DNA from 4 places in the Clostridium sp. DL-VIII genome. Region 4 is predicted to be linked to each of the others. Evidence: predicted binding sites of a transcription regulator. Region 4 holds the regulator's gene; each other region holds the start of a gene.
What was found. Region 4 encodes LexA, which represses DNA repair genes until DNA is damaged. Its sites were predicted from a motif close to CNAACANNTGTTNG; they were not measured.

Region 1 (3,220 bases), 1.1 Mb from region 4:
ATTTTTATAACTTCACATTTGTTTTCTTCTTCAATTCTAAATCTTATGGGGTTTATTTTTCCATCTTTCTTAAAGTAAGCTATCATTTCTATTTTCTTAGAAATAACCTTCATTTTCTGCACTTCCCTTACAATATGCTGCTCATCATTGGATAATATTCATCTGAACCTGTTCCACCATTTAGTGGTTTTACTCCTGAATGTAAGAAGGTTGATCTCATAACAGCTTCCTTTCCATATTTGTTTCTTAAAGCATCTAAAGTCTTATCCAATTTCCTCTGTTTTTCATTTTTTTCGAAATCAAATAAAGTTTCCTGAACATATGAGTTAGCACAAAGTTTTGTAACTCTTACTCCTAGCTGCCTTATTTTTTCACCTTTCCAAACTTCTTTAAAGGCTTCTTTTATTCCCTCAAAGATTACATTTGTTGAATCAGTATTACTCTTTAATGGCTTTTGATGAGAATAATAAGCAAATTGATTAGTCTTAACGCTTACAACTACCAAGCCGCAAAGACTGTTACTTTCCCTAAGCCTCATAGCAACACTTTCTGTAAGGGACAATAATATTTTAAAAGCTTCTTCCATAGTTTCAACATCATAAGAAATTGTAGTTGAATTTCCTATTCCCTTAACTTCTAAATAATTAGATTCTCTTATTTCTGAATTATCAATTCCATTAGCATATTCATAAATAAGCTTTCCATGAGAATGTAGTTTATTTATTAAAAGGTTCACATCGCTATGAGCCAGCTCACCTATTGTATTAATATTTAATTTCTTAAGCTTAGCTGCACTTGCCCTTCCTACCATGAATAAATCTTCAACTGGTAAATCCCACATTTTAAGTGGTATTTCTTCTTTAAATAAGGTATGAATAGTATTTTTAGGCTTAAAATCACTGGCCATTTTTGCAAGTAACTTATTTGTTGAAATCCCAATGTTGCAATTAAAACCAAGTTCTTGTGTTATCCTCATTTTAATTCTCATTGCTATTCTTTTATAATTTTCTTTAAAATGAGTAGCATCTATAAAACATTCATCAATACTGTATCTTTGAATTTTAGAAGAATATTCACTAAGCAGCTTATATAATGCATCGCTTGACCTTACATACCAATTATAATCTGGAGGGTAGACTACAAGATCTCTGCATTTAAGCCTTGCTGAATATATTGGCTCTCCAGTCTTTATCCCATATTTTTTCGCTGGTATTGAAGCTGCAAGTATTATCCCATGTCTGTTTTCTTCGCTACCACCAATTACTGAAGGTATCTTTCGTATATCAAGCTCACTTCCATATTGCAAAAGCTTAACTGCAGTCCATGAAAGATATGCTGAATTCACATCAATATGAAAAATTATTTTATTTTTCTCATTAACCATATAATCACTCCAAACATACGTTCTTATAGATATTATATTGAACATATGTTCTGTTGTAAAGGGGGATTATTGATTTATATCTGATTCGCAGTAATCTTCCATGCCATCACATCTCACATTATATTTATGATATACATTAATATCGTTCCAACTATAATCAATGTTAATAATTTCTCCGAGTGATACTCCTGCTGATTTTGATATTATTAATGCTTTATTTTTAGCATCTGCTACTAATCTTTCTAATAAAAGTTCTTTTATTTTTTAACAAGCTGACCCGCATAAAATACCATTGAAAAACTCTTACCAGACCCTTAAGTATGCCAAACAACACCAATCTTTCTATCACCTTCTGTTCTACTAGCAATCTTAGTTTTTTCAACTGCTTTTTTTACTGCAAAATATTAATGATAACCTGCTAAGATCTTAATTATGGTTTTTTTATCTCCAATTTTATTTCCTTCAGCATCACAATCTGATTTATTAGATTCTTGGAATAATATAAAGTTTTCTATTATGTCTAGAATTCTGTCTTTACCTAACATCCCTCTAAGCATTACCTCATATTGAGGTATATCTAGACTAGCAATATCTATTCTGTCAATGCTTCCCCAATTCATAAATCTTTCTTCATCAGAAGTTATAGTTCCAACCTTAGCATTTATCTTTTTCTTTTAAGATTGTTGACCATCTCTTAATTCTTAATTATTAAAACATGTTTTTATTCTCTACTATAAAATCTTTTTGATTTTCTATATATTGAGTTAATGGTTTGATATTATCTTTTGAAGCAGCCCCTAATGCTTTTCTGTATTCATCAGCTGATTCACCGTTCATGTATTTTAGTTCCAATCTATTATCTAGTAACTGTTTTAAATATATAAATCGTCCTATTCTGCCATTGCCATCTTGAAATGGATGAATGACTTCAAATTCTAGATGAAATATTGCTATATCCTCTATTGTTACTTTTCCTAATGAATTAAAATTATTTATCAAGGCATTTAACTTATCTTCAACTTCCAAAGGACTTGATGTTTCAAAATCAGCTCCTAGTATTTTATTTTGATATTTTTTAAATACTCCAGCAAGTCCCATATCATATAAGCTAGTTCTATACATTAAACTTCCATGCCATTCCTTTATCATGTCTAACGTAAGCTTTTTATCTAAAGTATCAATTACCATATCAAATGTATAAAAGGAATTTACTGTTTCTTGAACATCATCTAATTTATGAGTTCCTTGGACTATATTTTTTTCAAATAAAAGCTGCAATGCTTCTGTTGTAAAAGTACTTCCTTCTATTTTATTTGAATGATATATGAAATCATATTTTAATACTTCATTTAAGGAATTATGAATTCCTTTAGTTTCTTTTAGTACTTGCTGAAATTTTTTATAATCTATGCTTTGCATTTTTACACCACCCTTTTTAAATTGAGAATTACTATTTTTTACATTTATTTCTTTATTAATAATATTATTTTTTCTTCCTTATCCCTAATAAATTGTTATTAATTGTCCATTTATTTCTATAAGCTGATTAAATTAATCTTTTTCAATTTCAACTTGATTCCCTTCCCCACTTTTCACTTACTAATATATAGTTATAAAAACATATTTCAATACTTCATTTAAAGAATTGTGAATTCCTTTATCTCCATTTCTTGTTTTCTATCCAAAATCTCAAGTTTTAAATAGATAGTAAGAATTATTTCACTTACTTTAATTTACGTTTAAACTTATACTTATCTTTTGCATTCCTAAAAATCATATTATTTATATCACAAATTATAGCATAAAATCTATCCAACATTATCCTAACTATAAAAA
Region 2 (3,220 bases), 1.6 Mb from region 4:
AGAAAGAGCTGATATCCTTTCAAGCTCTAATCTTCTTTCCTCATAAAGCTTCTGTACCTTTGCTTCTACTTGATCTACCTCAAGCATTCTTTCATTGATTGTTTCATCCTTTTTCTCAAGAAGCTCACTTTTCTTATCAAGTGCCTCTTCTCTTTGAATTATTCTTCTTTCAAGCCTTTGAATTTCATTTCTTCTGTCCCGAGATTCCTTATCAAAATCACTTCTTAATTTATGAAGTTCTTCCTTTGCCTCAAGGATTGCTTCTTTCTTTTTAGCTTCTGCATCCCTTTTGGCTCTGTTTAAAACTTCTTCTGCTTCTTTTTCAAGCGATTCTATCTTAGTCTTCGATATATTTTGAATCGTTTTATAAACCACTATTCCTAATATTAGTAAGACTACTATATCTACTAATATAATTACTGCTAGTTGCACATAAACACCTCCTAATTTATTATTTCTCATTATATTACTAACAAGAAAGTATAGTAAGGTGTCATATTCTTCTCACTGCATTTGGAATATGATAAACCAGTATTCCTTTTTATTCTATATTAAAAACAAAATTATGTCAAGTTTACTCATATAATGGCTATCCCTCGTATCACATTGTTTTCGCCTATACTAAAGCATTGTAAATATAGCTACATATATGTTTAATCATACATGCAGCTATACTTATAATTCAACCTATTAATATATTATGAAGTGAAATTATTTTTATTCATACCTTAGTTAAATTTATTTTTATTTTTCTACTTTCTCTTCAATACTTTCACTTATCTCATCATTAGCATTCTCGATTTTTTCTTCTGATTTGTTTATTTTAATCAATTCTGCAGGTGGAAGATTATATTTTTCTCTAATTTGATTTTCTATATCTAACGCTATTTCTGGATTTTCCTTTAAATACAACTTAGCATTTTCTCTTCCTTGGCCTAATCTTATATCATTATAAGAAAACCAAGCGCCGCTTTTTTGAACTATCTCTTCCTTTACTCCAACATCTACGATATTTCCATATCTTGAAATACCTTCATTGTACATAATATCAAACTCTGCTTGTTTAAATGGTGGTGCTACTTTATTTTTAGTTACCTTTATTCTTGTTCTGTTACCGATTATCGCATCACCTTGTTTTATTGAATCTATTCTTCTAATATCAAGTCGCACTGATGCATAGAATTTTAATGCTCTTCCTCCAGTTGTTGTTTCTGGAGATCCAAACATTACTCCTACTTTTTCTCTTAACTGATTAATAAATATAGCAACACAATTAGTCTTATTTATTGTTCCTGCAAGTTTTCTTAAGGCTTGAGACATAAGTCTTGCTTGAAGCCCAATATGCGAATCTCCCATTTCTCCTTCAATTTCAGCTTTTGGTACTAACGCGGCAACAGAGTCTACTACTAAAACATCAATTGCGCCAGAACGAACTAGAGCTTCTGCAATTTCAAGTCCTTGCTCTCCTGTATCAGGCTGAGAGATTATTAAACTATCAACATCCACACCAAGTTTTTGGGCATAGCTAGGATCTAATGCATGTTCAGCATCTATATATCCTACAGCTCCGCCTTTTTTTTGTGATTCTGCTGCTATACTAAGTGCAATTGTAGTTTTACCTGAACTTTCTGGTCCATAAATTTCAATAATTCTTCCTTTAGGTACTCCACCAATTCCAAGGGCTATATCTAAATCTAGGCATCCAGTTGATATAGCATCCATATTAGAAATATTATGATCACCCAATTTCATTACTGAACCTTTACCAAATTGTTTTTCTATATGACTCATAGCACTTTCAATTGCTTTTAACTTTTCTGCATTTATATTTCCCATAATACTAATAGCTCCCTTCTATCGAACTTATGTTCTGTATTTATTATAAATTAATTCTAAACTATAGTCAATAATTAATTCTAGGCATATACAAAGAAAATAATAGTGTAAAATATGCAAGCTACTCTGCTATTTTTTTGAATGCACCTTATAAAAAGTCCCTTCTTTAACTGTTAAAGAAGGAACCATTTAATTTATATCCAATTTTATATATTCTTAAACATAAAATTTTTATTTTTTCATATTTTTAGCTATAGCTTCTACTTATCATAAGAAACGGCTTCTTTATTCTTCTTAAAATAGTCATAGCCAGAAATTAATGTTACAATAACCGCAAGCATAAGAGCTACTGTAGGCACTATGACAAAGAATTTTTTTAAGTAGTAATTATCTATTGTAAAAATATTCAATAATTTTGCATCATGTATGTTTATTTTTAATAATAATAAAATTATTGCTATTATTTGAATAACTGTTTTTATTTTTCCCCACCAGCTCGCTGCTATAACTCTTCCTTGTGCTGCTGCTATTGATCTTAAGCCTGAAACTGCAAATTCACGGGCGATTATAACAACTGCTGCCCATGATGGTACCACATGCACTTCAACCAAAGAGATTAAAGCCGCTGTAACTAATAATTTGTCTGCTAAAGGATCCATAAATTTTCCAAAATTTGTTATTTGATTCCTACTTCTAGCAATATACCCATCAAGCTTATCAGTTAATGAAGCTAAAATGAATATAAATGTAGCTATAAAACTACCATAAGGTATATCTCTCACGGCTATAAATATTAAAAATACAGGAACCAAAACTATTCTAATTAGGGTTAACTTATTTGCAAGATTCATCCACAACAACTCCCACTAAATCATAATCCATATTTTCAATTATCTTTACTTTTATAAACTCACCATTATCTATATTTTTTGATGATTCAAACAATACATTTGCATCTATATCAGGAGCCATTTCATAGTTTCTCCCATAATAATACTTACCATTATATCCCTCAACAAGAATATCATATAACTTTCCAATTTTCAATTTATTTATTTCTCCAGAAATATCTTTTTGTAATATCATTAATTCTTCTTCTCTTTTTTTCTTAACAGCCTCACTTATCTGCCCTTCCATTTTGGCTGCTGGCGTATCTTCCTCTTGTGAATAAGTAAATACTCCTACTTTATCAAGTTTGTATTCTTTTAAAAATTCCATGATTTCGTTAAAATCATCATCATTTTCATTTGGAAATCCCACTATAAAAGTTGTTCTTAAAACAATTTCTGGAACGTTTTTTCTAAGTTTTTGTATCTTATCTATTATATCTTGTTTACTTGTTTTTCTTCCCATAAGCTTTAAAATCTTATCACTTATATGTTGT
Region 3 (3,220 bases), 2.5 Mb from region 4:
ATGTATTGAAAATAGTCAAATAGTAATTTCTCAAAATTTAAATTATAATATTAAAATTTTCGCTCAGGATGAGTATAGAAATTTTGAATATGAGATACAATTTAAAATTAGTGATTATGAGAATCTAGGAATAATAATAAGTAAGAAGGACTTAACGAATAAGAACATAGTTACTTTTAGTAAAAGAAAAAATAATTCAAATATTATGAGTAACTTAAAAGAATGTCAGGATAAATGCATGATAGTATTAGACTCAGAAGTTCGAGTACCAGATGTATATGAACGCAAGCCAAGTTTTAATAAAAAAAATATGAAATATAAAATAAATGTAGTTAAAGGTTGGAAATATGATTTTAGAAGATTATTCGAAGAAAAAATGTATTTATTGTTTCCACTAAAGGTAATAGATTTAAGAAAAAGATTGTTAGACATAAATTCAGAAGCAGTATCTAAAAAGATGATTAAAGATGAAATTTTCATATTTTTCAAAGATATGAACAGATACTTGAAAAGGATTAAAAGCGCAGATTTAATTATGGATAGAGAACTTAATAAAATGAATTTGATAGCAATAGATTTATTAAATAGCTTAATTAATGATGAAAATGATATCTCTATTAATTTAAAAATGGATATACAGGCTGTATTAAAGGAAATGGTGGTATAATGATTATTTGAGTTTACTGAAGAATTACATGTTTTTAAGAAAAGTATATGAAATATAACAAGAAGTAATTCGGATTATTAGGATTAATATTGAAGATTAACCATATATTAATAAGAATAAAAGTTACCTTTAAGGTTAAAATACTATTGTCGGTAGGGGAAATAAAATATTTTGTCTATTGATGTATACCATATTAACCGAGGAGGGGATCGTTATGTCACACAATAGTAATAGAACAGTAGTTCCAGAAGCAAAAAATGGCTTGGCAAAATTCAAGACAGAAGTAGCTCAAGAACTAGGAGTTCCATTTAAAGAATATAATGGAGACTTAAGTTCTAGACAATGTGGTTCAGTAGGCGGAGAAATGGTAAAAAGAATGGTAAAGGAATATGAAAGCAGAATCTAGTTTAAAGTTATTAAATTTTAAATTAAATTCAAAAGCTAATATGTTGAAATAACATAATCATATTCTAAAATCAGGGAGATACATTACGCAGTTGCGCAATGTATCTCTTCTTTATGTGTACTAAATTTTATTTTCATATGCCTTAAAATTTTAAACATTTTGGACTGATTGTGAATTTCGTGATAAAATTAGAACAAAAGTTCGATAGAATAATTATAGGTGATTATATGAGAAAGATTAGGATTTTACATACAGCAGATTTACATTTTGATACGCCTTTTAGTGGAATGTCACCTAAAGAAGCATTGAAAAGTAAAGAAGAATTAAAACAGGTTTTTGAAAAGATAATACAGATTTCACTAGAGAAAGAAATAGATATTCTTTTAATTGCAGGAGATATTTTTGATAATTTATCTGTAAATAAAACTACTCTTTATTTTATTAAAAATTGTCTTGAAAAAATAAATACCATTAAAGTATTTATAAGTCCAGGGAATCATGATCCATTTAATGAAAAATCTTTTTATAGTATTGTAGATTGGCCTGAAAATGTTTATATTTTCAAGGGAAAGATGGAAAAAGTAATATTAGAAGATCTAAAGACTATAGTTTGGGGTGCTGGATTTAATACTTCCCATGTTAATAAATCTATGCTAAAAGAAGTGAAAAGAGTAGAGGACTATAACAATATAATGGTCATACATGGTGAAGTTGCTTCTATAAAAGATGGAAATGAGTATAATCCTATTACAGAAGAGGATATAGCGGAAAGTAATATGGATTATATAGCACTAGGCCATAGACATAAATTTTCAGAAGTAAAGAAAATAAAAAATACTTACTATAGCTATAGTGGATGTCCTCAAGGAAGAGGTTTTGATGAACTTGAAGATAAAGGAATAGTTTTATTAGAGATTAAAGATAGATTTCTTGAAAGTAAGTTTATTAGAACATCCATTAGAAACTATTATGAAAAAGAGATAAACATTGAAGGATGTTTTGGCTATAGCGAGGTAAAGAGCAGAATTGTTAATGAAATTTCAAATGATTATAGAAAAAATAATTTTTATAAGATAATTTTAAGTGGACAGGTATCCGAGGGATTTGTAATTAATGAAGAAGTTTTGCAAGATCTTCTTAAGGGAGAGTTTTATTTTATAAAACTTATAGATAAAAGTGAAATTAAATTGAATTTGAGTGAATTAATGAAGGGATATTCTCTTAAAAGCATGTTTGCTAAGAAAATATATGATAAACTGCAAAGCGCAGAGACAGAAGAGGAAAAGGAACTTATAACCTTAGCGCTAAAAATAGGACTTCAAAGTATTTCGGGAGAAGAGGTAAAAATTTATGAAGGATAAATTAACAACATATGAACTTGTGAGTTGTAGATTTATGCTTGGTATAAGTGAACATATGGAAAAATTTATGAAGAGATACATCTTATCTTGTAAAAGAGGTGAGTTTTTTGAAAATTAAAAATGTTAATATAAAAGCTTTTGCCGGACTTAAAGAAAAAAGATTAGATTTTGAGGATGGATTTAATTTAATTTATGGAAAAAATGAAAAGGGAAAGAGTACAATTGAAAATTTCATTAAAATATGGTTGTATGGAATTGATAATTCAAGGGGAAAGTTTAATGATAGAAAAAAATATTCACCGTTAACTGGGGAAAAAATTTCTGGTGAGCTAGTATTAGAGCATGAAGAAAAAGGATATATCATAAAGAGAAGCTTTGGAGCAACCAAAAAAGATGATACTTGCGAAATCTTAGATGAGATAACTGGCGAGATTATAGAAATTGAAAATAAAAATGAACCAGGAAAGTATTTTTTAGATATAAATCTGGCAACTTTCATAAAAACTTTATTTATAGGGCAATTAGGAGTTATGGTTTCAAAAGATAAAGAAGAAGAAATAATGGAAAAAATAACAAATATATATAACACCGGAGATGAAAACACATCTGTAAAAAAAATAATTGAAAAGTTAGAAAAAAGGAAAAAACAATTAACTGGAGTTAGAAAAGGCGGAGAACTTGATTTATTGAAGGATAATGCTGATGCTCTTAAAGCAGAACTCTGGGAAGCATATAAATTAGCTGAAGAAAATGTTGATAATGAAGAAAGTTTAATAAGAAAAAAAG
Region 4 (3,220 bases):
AAATGCTAAAATAAATTTTCGTCTCATAATAAATCACCCTTTCTATCGAAGTTATTACGTAATTATTATGTGAAAAAAACGAAAATCTATTCATAGGATTATTCTTGAATTTTATTTCTGAGTCTTCTAACTCCAGGATACAGTTCTTCGGTCGCTTCATCTATATCTATATCCATTCCATCTAAGTATTCTATATGTTCAAAAGCATCAACATAGTCATCTTCATCATCAATAATCTTATCTGAAGATTTTCCGTACTTAGCATATATATCTTTTAAATCAAGACTTTCTTCATCAATTTCGCTTAGTTCATCCTTATCTAAAGAGGATTTTAAATCATTTAAAAATTCTTCTTCTAATAGCTCGTTTTGCTCCTGGCTTTTAGCGATATCTTCTATTTTAATTGCTTTTGTATCTATTCCATCTATTTCTAAACACTTACCACAATTATCACAAATTTTATTTTCGTAAATATCACAGTAGTCGTCATCGGTATATTTATATGTCATTTATAACACCTCGTTATCTATATTTGAATTTTTATTATACCAAAAACAATCAATCAAATCAAATAATAATTTATGATTTGTTATTTATAAAAACTTTTAATATTATTAACTAAATTATAGCATTCCATTCAATATATTTATTCAATATTGAAATTGCTTTTTCTAAATATTTTCTTTCTAGTTCTGTAAACCTGCCAAATTCAGCACTATCCAAATCAAGAACACCTATAAGCTTATCATCTCTTACTATAGGAATAACTATTTCTGAGTTTGAAGCCGCATCACAGGCTATATGTCCCTCAAAATTATGTACATCATTAACTAACAAAGTTTCTCTTTTTAATGCCGCTAAACCACAGACCCCCTTTCCTATTTCAATTTTTGTGCAAGCAGGCATGCCTTGAAATGGCCCTAATTTAAGAGCATTATCATTAACTAAATAAAATCCGCACCAATTTATTCTTCCTATTAATGCATTTATTAAGGCAGAGGCATTACACAGTTTAGTTATTGGTAAATCTTCATCACTAACTAACCCTTCGAGCATGATCAGCATATTATCTAATTTACTTTCAGTGCTCATATCTTCAAAAACTTTTATATCAAACATTTTTTATCACATCACCTTTTAAATTATTTTAATCTTTATATCATCATTAAATATAATACTATTTTTTTCTCCAAATGGGAATAATAATATTACGATGGTGACTTATCAAAAATCTGTGATGATGCAATCCTCAGAACATAGGTTTGCTATAGAAATTATTATATGCTATAATAATTAGAAGAATAGAGAGGTGTTTGTAATGTCAGACGAAAAAGATAAGCAATCAGAGATATATGAATTTTTAAAAACATATACAGAAAGTAAAGGTTACCCACCTTCCGTTAGAGAAATTTGTGAAGCTGTATCATTAAGATCAACTTCAACCGTTCATGGACATTTAAAAAGATTAGAGAGAAAAGGCATGATTAAAAGAGATCCCTCTAAACCAAGAGCTTTAGAAATAGCTGAACTTTCAGCACCTAAAAGGGAAATGATAAACATTCCTATCTTGGGCAAGATTACAGCAGGTCTTCCAATACTTGCAACTGAAAATATAGAGGATACTTTTACCTTACCATTAGATTATATAAAACATGATAATGAGCTTTTTATGTTGCGTGTATCTGGAAAGAGCATGATTAATGCAGGTATTAACGATAATGATTTAGCGATTATAGAAAGTGCGCAAAATGCTAAAAACGGAGATATAGTAGTTGCATTAATTGACGATAGCGCTACTATAAAGAGATTCTACAAGGAAAAAGATCATATTAGACTTCAACCAGAAAATGATGCAATGGATCCAATCATAGTAGATGATTGTAAAGTTTTAGGTAAGCTTGTTGGTATATTCAGATCCTTTATATAAATATCTTTATAAAATAAATTAATAAACTATCTAATTATCAAAGTTCTATTAAATTTATAGCTTTGATAACTCAGATAGTTTATTTTTATTATAATTTATTTATTTTAAAAGTAATATATTCTATAAAACATTCAATACTCTGCTTAATCCAATAAGTACTCCAATTTTACCATGATCAAAATTTAGCCCGCCTTGTATATAAGCAATATACGGTTCTCTAACTGGCCCGTCTGCAGATAATTCAATAGTTGAACCTGAAATAAATGCTCCTGCAGCCATAACAATTTCACTATCGTAACCAGGCATTGCCCAAGGCTCACACACTGCAAATGCATCTATTGGTGAACCTGCCTGTATACCACTACAGAAATTAACTAATTTTTTAGGATCTCCAAATTCTATTGCTTGTATAATATCTGTTCTTTTATCACTTGATGCTGGAAATACTTTAAAGCCTGCTATTTCCATTACACGTGCGCAAAAAATTGCTGTTTTTACAGCCTCTATAGCTACATGAGGTGCAGAAAATAACCCTTGATAAAAACTCCTCATAAGACCATATGTAGCGCCATATTCGCCACCCACTCCTGGTACAGTCATTCTATTTGCAGCAGCATCTACATATTCTTTCTTTCCAACTATGTATCCACCTCCTGGTGCAATCCCCCCTCCTATATTCTTCATAAGAGATCCTGCCATTATGTCAGCACCAAATTCAGTAGGCTCAACAGTTTCTATAAACTCACCATAACAATTATCAACGAAGATTATAACATCTTCACGAATTTCTTTAATACATTTAATCACTTCTGCTATTTGGGAAACTAAAAATGACTTTCTAGAAGCATAACCAGTACTTCTTTGAATATGTATAAGTTTTATACTCGAATCACTCTTTAAAGCCTCTTTAATTTTATCAAATTGGAATTTTCCTTCTTTATCTAAATCAACTATTTCTGTTTTTATTCCATATTCATCTAAAGAGCCCGGATTCTTTTTTTCTGATAAACCAAGTACACCTAATAAGGTATCATACGGAAGACCTGAAACGCAAAGTATTTTATCCCCAGGTCGTACATTACCAGCTATAGCACATCCTATAGCATGAGTTCCACTGACAAAATGCGGACGCACAAGACCAGCTTCAGTATTAAAAATATTTGCGTATACATTATCTAATGCATCACGACCTAAATCATCAAGACCATATCCAGTGGTATTCGTAAAATGTGAATCACTAATTTTTTCAGTTTGAAAAGCTCTTAAAACTTTGAGCTGATTAAATTCTCTAAT

Region 1: a site for LexA is predicted at 1,395-1,408, ahead of CDLVIII_RS11850 (DNA polymerase IV). Genes of this name have one in related genera too.
Region 2: a site for LexA is predicted at 1,859-1,872, ahead of recA (recombinase RecA). Genes of this name have one in related genera too.
Region 3: a site for LexA is predicted at 1,264-1,277, ahead of CDLVIII_RS05480 (DNA repair exonuclease). Genes of this name have one in related genera too.

The regions. Positions count from the first base shown of each region.
Region 1 covers NZ_CM001240.1:2,583,717-2,586,936, reverse strand. Annotated here, with positions in the region: gene CDLVIII_RS11855 (hypothetical protein) at 1-113, opposite strand, end outside; gene CDLVIII_RS11850 (DNA polymerase IV) at 128-1,384, opposite strand; gene CDLVIII_RS31235 (hypothetical protein) at 1,789-2,004, opposite strand; gene CDLVIII_RS11840 (Fic family protein) at 2,093-2,803, opposite strand; gene CDLVIII_RS32500 (hypothetical protein) at 3,108-3,220, opposite strand, start outside.
Region 2 covers NZ_CM001240.1:2,020,163-2,023,382, reverse strand. Annotated here, with positions in the region: gene rny (ribonuclease Y) at 1-432, opposite strand, end outside; gene recA (recombinase RecA) at 745-1,836, opposite strand; gene pgsA (CDP-diacylglycerol--glycerol-3-phosphate 3-phosphatidyltransferase) at 2,097-2,687, opposite strand; gene rimO (30S ribosomal protein S12 methylthiotransferase RimO) at 2,671-3,220, opposite strand, start outside.
Region 3 covers NZ_CM001240.1:1,184,128-1,187,347, forward strand. Annotated here, with positions in the region: gene CDLVIII_RS05470 (hypothetical protein) at 1-667, shown strand, start outside; gene CDLVIII_RS05475 (alpha/beta-type small acid-soluble spore protein) at 882-1,073, shown strand; gene CDLVIII_RS05480 (DNA repair exonuclease) at 1,301-2,434, shown strand; gene CDLVIII_RS32460 (hypothetical protein) at 2,424-2,552, shown strand; gene CDLVIII_RS05485 (AAA family ATPase) at 2,533-3,220, shown strand, end outside.
Region 4 covers NZ_CM001240.1:3,660,547-3,663,766, reverse strand. Annotated here, with positions in the region: gene CDLVIII_RS16950 (hypothetical protein) at 1-27, opposite strand, end outside; gene CDLVIII_RS16945 (hypothetical protein) at 99-509, opposite strand; gene CDLVIII_RS16940 (GAF domain-containing protein) at 619-1,119, opposite strand; gene lexA (transcriptional repressor LexA) at 1,319-1,927, shown strand; gene CDLVIII_RS16930 (methionine gamma-lyase family protein) at 2,048-3,220, opposite strand, start outside.